Regions from separate parts of the Lysinibacillus sp. JNUCC-52 genome, predicted to be linked through region 1. Evidence: predicted binding sites of a transcription regulator. Region 1 holds the regulator's gene; each other region holds the start of a gene.

The links. Region 1 encodes LexA, which represses DNA repair genes until DNA is damaged. Its sites were predicted from a motif close to CGAACATATGTTCG; they were not measured.
Region 2: recA (recombinase RecA) is a predicted target of LexA. The motif match lies at 1,115-1,128, and genes of this name have one in related genera.
Region 3: uvrB (excinuclease ABC subunit UvrB) is a predicted target of LexA. The motif match lies at 1,780-1,793, and genes of this name have one in related genera.

Annotation. Positions count from the first base shown of each region.
Region 1 is NZ_CP065546.1:1,406,110-1,409,398, reverse strand. Features, by position in the region: gene JNUCC52_RS07380 (potassium transporter) at 1-135, shown strand, start outside; gene JNUCC52_RS07375 (prepilin peptidase) at 194-946, shown strand; gene JNUCC52_RS07370 (gamma-glutamyl-gamma-aminobutyrate hydrolase family protein) at 959-1,681, shown strand; gene lexA (transcriptional repressor LexA) at 1,719-2,336, opposite strand; gene yneA (cell division suppressor protein YneA) at 2,512-2,826, shown strand; gene JNUCC52_RS07355 (YneB family resolvase-like protein) at 2,823-3,289, shown strand, end outside.
Region 2 is NZ_CP065546.1:1,554,554-1,557,842, reverse strand. Features, by position in the region: gene JNUCC52_RS08075 (competence/damage-inducible protein A) at 1-934, shown strand, start outside; gene recA (recombinase RecA) at 1,212-2,276, shown strand; gene rny (ribonuclease Y) at 2,949-3,289, shown strand, end outside.
Region 3 is NZ_CP065546.1:2,023,175-2,026,463, reverse strand. Features, by position in the region: one part of gene prfB (peptide chain release factor 2) at 1-108, shown strand, start outside; gene JNUCC52_RS10265 (competence protein ComK) at 585-1,094, opposite strand; gene JNUCC52_RS10260 (IDEAL domain-containing protein) at 1,323-1,565, shown strand; gene uvrB (excinuclease ABC subunit UvrB) at 1,867-3,289, shown strand, end outside.

The DNA.
Region 1 (3,289 bases):
ATTGAACGTGTGATGAAGATCGACACATTGGATATTACCTTAACTGGGGAAGAGGTTGTATTTGAGGAGGATGCAGATTCATCCATTAAAGCTACCGTTCAGGTAACAACCTTCTATTATGAGGGTGAACAATGATGTAATGGCGCGCATACTCCAACGTATGGGCGCTATGTTAGTTTAGGAGGCAATAAAAATGGAAATGGCTTATACAATACTAGTATTCGTATTTGGACTAGTTTTTGGATCATTTTTTAATGTTGTAGGCTTACGTGTGCCGCTAAAGGAGTCAATTGTTAAGCCGCCATCGCATTGTACAAGCTGTCAAAGACAACTAACCGCAATTGATTTAGTGCCCGTTTTGTCTTATGTTTTTTTAGCAGGTAAATGTCGGAGTTGTGGGCAAAAAATTTCCTGGATTTATCCGCTAATGGAGTTGCTCACAGGCGTATTATTTGCCTTTTCATATTGGCAACTGGGCTTTAGTGAGGAGTTTGTCGTAGCGATAGTATTCATTTCATTATTAGTAATCCTTGTTGTTTCGGATATAGCGTATATGCTTATTCCTGATAAAGTGCTTTTGTTTTTTTTACCTTTATTAGCTATTGGGCGAGTGTTATCGCCTGTAACACCTTGGTGGGATAGTATCGTAGGTGCCGTTGTTGGCTTTGGCATATTATATTGTATTGCTGTTGTATCACGCGGTGGTATGGGTGGTGGCGATATTAAATTATTCTTTTTACTTGGACTTGTACTTGGTACAATAAATACATTATTGACATTATTTGTAGCAGCGGTAATTGGTATGGTTGTCGGCATCTTCGTGCTTAAAGTACGACAACAAGGGCGAAAAACGCCGATTCCATTTGGACCATCCATTGCTTTAGCGGCAGTTATCGTGTATTTCTATGGGGATGTCATTATTAATTGGTATGTAGGATTATGGTAAGGGGGTATATGGATGAAACCGATTATTGGTATTACAGCATTTGCAGAGGATGATTTATCGTCAAGATTGAATATAGCCTATAGCAAAAGTGTTTTTGAAGCTGGTGGCATTCCGCTTATTATTCCACTTGGGGTAGAGGAGGATGTAGCACAAATTTTATCGCTAACAGATGGCTTATTATTATCTGGTGGGCATGATGTTCATCCATTTGAATTTGGCGCTGAGCCATTACCGAAGCTCGGACAAATACATCCAGAACGTGACAAGGTCGAGCTTGCTTTAATTCATGCAGCCTTTACGAGGAAAATGCCGATTTTGGGGATTTGCCGTGGCATGCAAATACTTAATGTTGCGCTAGGTGGAACTTTGTACCAAGATATTGATAGCGAATATCATAGTAGTAAGCTGTTAAAACATACGCAACAAGCAGCTCGCGGTGTAGCAACACATTATGTGCAGATAACACCTGATACGTTGTTACAATCAATTATCGAGGAAGAAAAAATTGCTGTGAATTCTTTTCATCATCAAGCTGTAAATGTATTAGCAGAAAAGCTAATCGTTGCAGCAAAATCGAGCGATGGTCTAATCGAAGCGTTCGTTCATGAAGAATACCCGTTTTGTTTAGCAGTACAGTGGCATCCTGAAGAACAAGCAATTGTAGGCGATTTAGCTGCACAGAAGCTTTTTGCCGCCTTCACTAGTGAGAGCTTAAAATATAAAAGAGAAGCGTGAGTGCTTCTCTTTTTTGTTTGCTAAGTATGAGAATGCCTTAATGTACACGGCGATATAAGCCGACAACTTGTCCTAAAATTGAAACTTGGTCTACAATTATTGGTTCCATTGTAGCGTTTTCTGGTTGTAAGCGGAAATGATTTCTTTCCTTAAAGAAGCGTTTAACGGTTGCCTCATCCTCTTCTGTCATTGCGACAACAATATCACCGTTATCAGCTGTTGCTTTTTGCTTAACGATGACTAAATCTCCATCGAAAATGCCCGCCTCGATCATCGATTCACCCATAATTTCTAACATAAATAGCTGATCTTCACTAGTACCGTAAATATCAGGTAAAGGGAAATATTCGTCGATATTTTCGATGGCTGTAATCGGTGATCCAGCTGTCACTTTACCAACAAGCGGTACGTGGATGACGCTTTGCTTTTGAATCGAATCTTCTGGCTCTAAAATTTCAATGGCACGTGGCTTAGTAGGGTCTCGTCGAATAAAGCCCTTTTGTTCTAAACGAGCTAAATGTCCATGAACCGTTGAACTTGATGCAAGTCCAACTGCCTCACCAATTTCACGTACAGATGGCGGATAACCTTTTGCACGTACTTCTTCTTTGATAAACGCTAGTATATCCTCTTGTCTTTTCGAAACTTTTTTCATGATTGCTCACCTCTTTTTTTATATCATTCTTCTTACTATCTTCTTACTAAATAGTATAGCAGAATGCGAACACTTATGCAAACATAGGTTCGAAAAGTGTTTGACAAAAACGTCTGTTCGCTTTATCATAAGAACATACATTCCGAACAAACATTCTAAAAAGGGGTTATGATGAATGAATTGGTTTAAAAAAAATACACATATTTCAATTTTATTAGGCGCATTTTTACTTTTTGCAGGTTATCTTGTGATAACTGATCCTGGAGACATTACTTACACAGAAATTAATATCGAACATGGCGATAGCTTATGGTCGTTAGCAGAGCAATACCGTGGTAAAATGGGTACGGATGACTGGATAAAACTTGTGAAAGCCGAGAACGAATTACATAGCGTGAAAATAGTTGCAGGAAAATCACTCGTTATCCCAGTAGTGGGTGACAATAAGATACCCACCAATTCAATTGAAATTGCGAGAAGTGAAAGATGATGAATAAACAAAAAACGGCAGTTATTTACTGCCGTGTGAGTACCGAAAAAGAGACACAAAGTTCTTCATTGGAGCGACAACAAGAGGAATTACTGCGGTATGCTAAAGAACAAAGCTACGATGTGAAAAATGTTTTTTTGGATAAGCATAGTGGGTATGATGTTGAGCGCGAAGGATTGCTTGAAATGCTCGATTTTATTAAAGAAAAAGAAATAGATGCATTATTTGTGCAGGATGAAACACGTTTAGGGCGTGGTAATGCACGAATGGCTGTACTTCATTTATTGCAAAAAACTGAAACAGATGTTTTTTCCATGCGTGATGCAGGGCCAGTACAATTAAATGAGATGGATACGATGTTGCTCGAAATTTTAGCGATTGTTGAGGAATATCAACGTAAAATCCATAATGCGAAAATTCGTCGTGGCATGCGCCGTGCAGTAGAAAATGGCTATCGTCCTGA
Region 2 (3,289 bases), 150 kb from region 1:
AATGACAGAAAATAATCGTAAGCAGGCGCTAGTATTAGCAGGTAGTGAGGTGCTAGCTAATCATCATGGTATGGCTCCAGGGATGATATTGACAAAGGATAAACGTACCTACATTTTACTTCCTGGGCCGCCAAAAGAACTGGAGCCAATGTTCCAATTCGAAGCAAAGCCAAAGCTTGGCACAATGTTAAATGATGGCGGAGTCATCGTGTCTCATGTAATGCGCTTTTATGGCATTGGAGAAGCCGAGCTAGAAGTGCGTGTGCAGGATATATTAGATTCACAAACAAATCCGACAGTTGCTCCACTGGCTGCTGATGGAGAAGTAACTTTACGTGTCACAGCTAAGGCGCAATCAGAACAGGAAGCTCAACAGCTGATTGCTGGTAAAGTGTCGGAGATTCGTGCTATTGTAGGAGACTTCCAATATGGCATTAATGATGATTCACTTGCCTCAAAAACGGTAGAAATGTTGCAAGATAATAATTTAACGATTTCTGCAGCCGAAAGCTTAACAGCAGGCTTATTTCAATCAGAGCTAGCTGAGATTCCAGGTGTTGGAAATTCACTTATCGGAGGCGTAGTTACCTATACAGAAGATGCTAAAGTAAAGCAGCTAGGTATCGACCAACAACTATTAGATACTTATGGTATTGTAAGCAGTGAATGTGCTGCGGCAATGGCTAGCGCCGTGCGGGAAAGATTCGGCACGAATATTGGTATTGGGTTAACAGGAGCGGCTGGTCCTACAGCACATGACCATCAGCCAGTTGGAACTGTCTGGATTGGGATTGCTATAGGTGATGAAGAGCCAATAACATATTTACTGCATTTATCAGGTATGCGCAATACAAATCGTTTACGTGCAGTTAAATTTACATTCCATTATTTAATGCAGCAATTAGAAGAACGAGGTTATATAAAACGCTTTTAATTAGCCGCAGCAAGAATGATATAAAAAATGCATGTAGTTCAGGACTAAGATGCAACTATTACTGAGCAGTATGTATGATTGAAAACATGTAGCGCAATTATGATTAGCATAATTGTTTATAGTTGAAAATGGGAATTTGGGTAGGAAAAACTTATCCAAATTTTTATTTTTGATTAAAATCGAATAAATGTTCGCTTTTTTCTTGCGTGTTCTCAAAAAAACAAGTATAGTAGAGATAGACAATAACAGTGAACAGTTTTTCGAAGGAGGAAAATAAATGAGTGATCGTAAAGCAGCCTTAGAACAGGCGTTAAAACAAATTGAGAAGAATTTCGGTAAAGGCTCTATCATGAAGCTAGGCGAAAAAACAGATTTAGAAATTGCTACTTCTTCTAGTGGTTCGCTAGCGCTTGATGCAGCATTGGGTGTTGGTGGATATCCACGTGGACGTATTATTGAAGTATATGGTCCAGAATCATCAGGTAAAACAACAGTTGCGCTACATGCTATTGCGGAAGTACAAGCTAAAGGTGGACAAGCAGCATTTATAGATGCTGAGCATGCATTAGATCCGATTTATGCTCAAAAATTAGGCGTTAATATTGATGAGCTTTTATTATCACAACCAGATACTGGTGAGCAAGCGCTTGAAATTGCAGAAGCTTTAGTACGTAGTGGTGCTATTGATATTATCGTTATTGACTCTGTTGCAGCATTAGTACCAAAAGCTGAAATTGAAGGTGACATGGGTGACTCTCACGTTGGTTTACAAGCTCGTTTAATGTCTCAAGCATTACGTAAGCTTTCAGGTGCTATCAATAAATCAAAAACAATCGCTATTTTCATTAACCAAATTCGTGAAAAAATTGGTGTTATGTTCGGTAATCCAGAAACAACACCTGGTGGTCGTGCGCTGAAATTCTACAGCTCTGTCCGTTTAGAAGTTCGTCGTGCAGAAGCGATAAAACAAGGTAATGACATTATGGGTAACCGTACAAAAATTAAAATTGTAAAAAACAAAGTAGCCCCACCATTCCGTACAGCAGAAGTAGATATTATGTACGGTGAAGGTATCTCAAAAGAAGGCGAAACTGTCGACTTAGGTGTTGAATTAGACATCGTTCAAAAAAGTGGCTCTTGGTACGCTTACGGTGATGAACGTCTTGGCCAAGGTCGAGAAAATGCAAAACAATATTTAAAAGAAAACCCTGCAGTTTTAGAAGAAATTGCAAATAAAATTCGCTCTTCTTATGGCATTGCAGCACAATCGTATACAATTGCAGCACATGATGATGAAGAAATGGATGAAGAGTTAATGCTTCTTCTTGAAGATGAAAAATAATAGACATCGTTCTTTCTTCTAACAAACGTTAGAATGATTCTGAGGGCGGCAACTTCTCAGGGAACGCACGCACGTAAGACGTAATTTACTACCGATAAGAGAAGGTTGTGGCTTACGCGGAAAGCGTCCGTACGCAGTAAAAATGAATGATGGACGTTCTCTATAAGCTAAATCGTTCTCACTCTTTTAGAGTGAGAACGATTTTTTTGTCTTCATTACTAGATAAATAGAATGAAGTGAGCGTTTAATTAATTAGTTAGTGAACGTCATTATAGAATTTTATATGTAGAATTTTGTAAAAAAGTGACTGATTACTAGCTTAGAAATAAACTATATGTTTATTTGTAAAGAAAGTTAAAATAATTGTATTAAGATGACAGTGATTGTGGTAATAATTGTATTATAACCTTCGTCCTGATAAAAAGAATTTTCATCTAAGAAGGTATTTTTTCTAGCTCAAAAGTAATAGTTAATATATACATCTAATGGATATGACTTACTTTTTTTCTTGTGGATAGGCGAACAGATGCCCGTCTATCCTTGACAGAGCTTGAGGCTAGCTATACAATTAAATATGTATAATTTCTGAATTATGACTTTAAAATAGGCAGTACAATTTTTGTATGCGCCGACTGAACCTGTATTACCCAAATAGCAAGAGGAGGTGTTCATATGGATGGAATTACTATCATCTCCGCTTTGCTTGGACTCATCGTTGGTGCCGCTGTTAGCTATATCTACATGAAAAAAGTGAATGACTCAAAAATCACTGGTGCTAAGCATGTCGCTGAAACAATCGTTGAAGAAGGAAAACGAGAAGCGGAGGCATTAAAGAAAGAAGCACTACTTGAAGCCAAAGATGAAACTCACAAATTTCGCACTGAAGCAGAAAATGACATTCGTGATCGTCGTTTAGAACTTCAAAAACAAGAGAACCGTTTATTGCAAAGAGAAGAGAATCTTGATCGCAAGGATGATGCTCTGAATAAGAGAGAAGCCGGCTTAGAGCGTAA
Region 3 (3,289 bases), 620 kb from region 1:
TCTATGGTTAAGGATCACCGTACAAGTGAAGAAACAGGAAATGTAGGCGCAGTAATGGACGGAGATTTAGATCCATTTATCAATGCATATTTACGTTCTAAAATTTAATGATAAGTGCCAGTCACTCAAACAATTCAGAATTTTGTTAGTAAGGTTATCAAACAAAAAACCCACAAAGCATTCAGCGGGAATGCACCCAATGTAAGACGTAACAAACGACGCAACAGCGAATGTTACGGCTTACGAAGTGCCCGCGGAAAGCGAAGTGGGTTTTTCGCATTAGAATATCCAATGCAAAAAATAGAAGAGGAAATCCGCTACGCAATATCCACCTTGCACTGCTAGTAGAACATTGATATATAAATTTCTAAGTAAAAATCCACGTAGACTCCAGCGGGAATACACAGAACGTAAGACGCAACAAACCGCGCGTTAGCGAAGGTTGCGGCTTATGTGTGTGCCCGCGGAAAGCGAAGTGGGTTTTTACGCTTTAGGAAGAGTCACATGAATAGAGCATTTTTTGTGACAGCTCCTACTAACCCTAACAAGTAGATATTTTATTAATACTCAAGTGAACCTTCTCATTAAAATGGTGGATGATACGGAGCATCATGGCTAAGTTGTTTACGCTCACCCATATAATGTTTATAAAGCATGGAAGCATTCACAAATTGTTTACTAATCGAAGCATATTTAATAGGCAATTCAATTTCCATATCATTTTTCAATGTAATAATACAGCCTTCATTACTTGGTGAAATATTTGAAATAGCATGAAGCCCAATCCAAATATTGTGTATAGAGTTTGGTGAATAGGTCGGTAAAAAAATACATGGAAAGCCATAATCATATGCGACGACTATGGGAAGCTTATGTTGATTACCAAAAAAACGCTTTGCTGAATGTTTTGCCGCTTCATAAGTCGTGCCTAATGAGATGCAAGATTTGCGTAAAACATGCAAAGGTTTGCGTGTCACAATAAGCTCATTATGCTTGTCGATAACTCGAGTAAAAACTTTAGATTCATGCTGAATCGGTTGTAATAAATAAGTATTGAAAGACATTAAATAACCATTCACATAATTTGATGACATATGTAAAAACCTCCTTTTGATAGTGATTATTTGTAGTGTAAATGACAAAAATACAATCTGGAAATATAGATTTAAGCTTAAAATATATAGAAATTTGATGCTTTTTCCTAAGGGATTTACTCGAAATTACGCTATAATTCTAATAAATAATAGATGATTTTTATTTGTTTAGCGTTGCATTTTAATCTAAATTTTCTTATAATTTAGAAAAGGATCGAGGTGAGATCGTTGGATAAATATTATTCGTACACAGATTTTCTAAAAGCCGTTGGTCAGTCCAAAAAAATTGATGAGGCAGAGAAATTATTGAACGAGATTTATTTAGATTTATTTTTAAATCATATCCAGCGTATACATCGTGAAGAACAGCTAATGGTTCTGATAGATAGAACACTCGATGAACGAGATAAAAAAGCTTTTCACTTATACGCAACTGAACTAGAAGCTTTACACAAAGTAGCAAGTGAATAATATGATAAAACCGCTCTCCACTACAGGAGAGCGGATTTTTTTGTCTCATGAACTAGACGATAAGCGTGCCGATAGATTATTGCTTGCTGTAAAATCTTTTATTTTTCTAGAATTCTATGATTAAAGAATGGGTATATATCTAATCATGGGTATAAAGGATAGAAGTTGATCGTAACTGAAAGAGACATACCAAAAATTGAAAATGAAAAAATAACAAACATTCGTTCGTTAAATGTTCGATATTTTAATACTGCTATGCTAAAATATATGTACAAATTGGAAGGAAAGGACGGGGACATGCGTGCAAACATTTGATTTACAGGCGCCATATCAGCCTAATGGGGATCAGCCACAGGCGATTGCAGAATTAGTGGAGGGTGTACGTGAAGGGAAACGACATCAAACATTACTTGGAGCAACAGGGACGGGTAAAACGTTTACGATTTCTAACGTCATTCAGCAAATAAAAAAACCAACACTGATTATGGCCCACAATAAAACACTTGCGGGTCAATTATATAGTGAGTTCAAAGAGTTCTTCCCAAATAATGCGGTTGAATACTTTGTAAGTTATTATGACTACTTTCAGCCCGAAGCGTATGTTCCGCAAACCGATACGTATATCGAAAAGGATTCAAGCATTAATGATGAAATCGACAAACTGCGTCACTCAGCTACTTCGGCACTTTTTGAACGCGATGATGTTATTATTATTGCCTCCGTATCCTGCATATACGGTTTAGGTTCTCCAGAAGAATATCGGGAATTGGTTGTATCAATTCGCACAGGGATGGAAATTGAGCGCAATCAATTACTTCGAAAATTAGTCGACGTGCAATATGAACGCAATGATATTAGTTTTACTCGTGGGACGTTCCGTGTGCGAGGAGACGTTGTGGAAATTTTCCCAGCATCTCGTGATGAACATTGCGTACGTGTCGAATTTTTCGGAGATGAAATTGATCGAATTCGAGAAGTAGATGCTTTAACGGGAGAAATATTGGCAGATCGAGACCATGTAGCCATTTTCCCAGCATCCCACTTCGTTACGCGTGAAGAAAAAATGCTTAAAGCAATTGACAATATAGAACAAGAATTAGAGCAACGTCTTGAGCTATTGCGGGCAGAAGATAAGCTATTAGAGGCGCAGCGTTTAGAACAGCGTACACGCTATGATTTAGAAATGATGCGAGAAATGGGCTTTTGCTCAGGTATTGAAAACTACTCACGCCATTTAACATTACGTGAAGCTGGAGCAACACCCTATACGTTACTTGATTACTTCCCAGAGGACTTTTTACTTGTAGTTGATGAAAGCCATGTGACATTACCACAAGTACGGGGTATGTATAATGGGGATCAGGCGCGTAAAGGTGTTCTTGTAGAGCATGGTTTCCGTTTACCATCTGCACTAGACAATCGTCCATTACGTTTTGAGGAATTTGAGAAACATATTCATCAAGCAATTTATGTATCAGCAACACCTGGCCCATATGAAATTGAACATACTCCAGAAATGGTAGAACAAATTATACGTCCAACAGGATTATTAGATCCGTTAATTGATGTTCGTCCAATTGAAGGGCAAATTGATGATTTAATTGATGAAATACATGATCGTATTGCGCGCAATGAGCGTGTACTTGTTACAACATTGACGAAAAAAATGTCGGAAGATTTATCAGCTTATTTGAAGGAAATGGGCTTAAAAGTGGAATACTTAC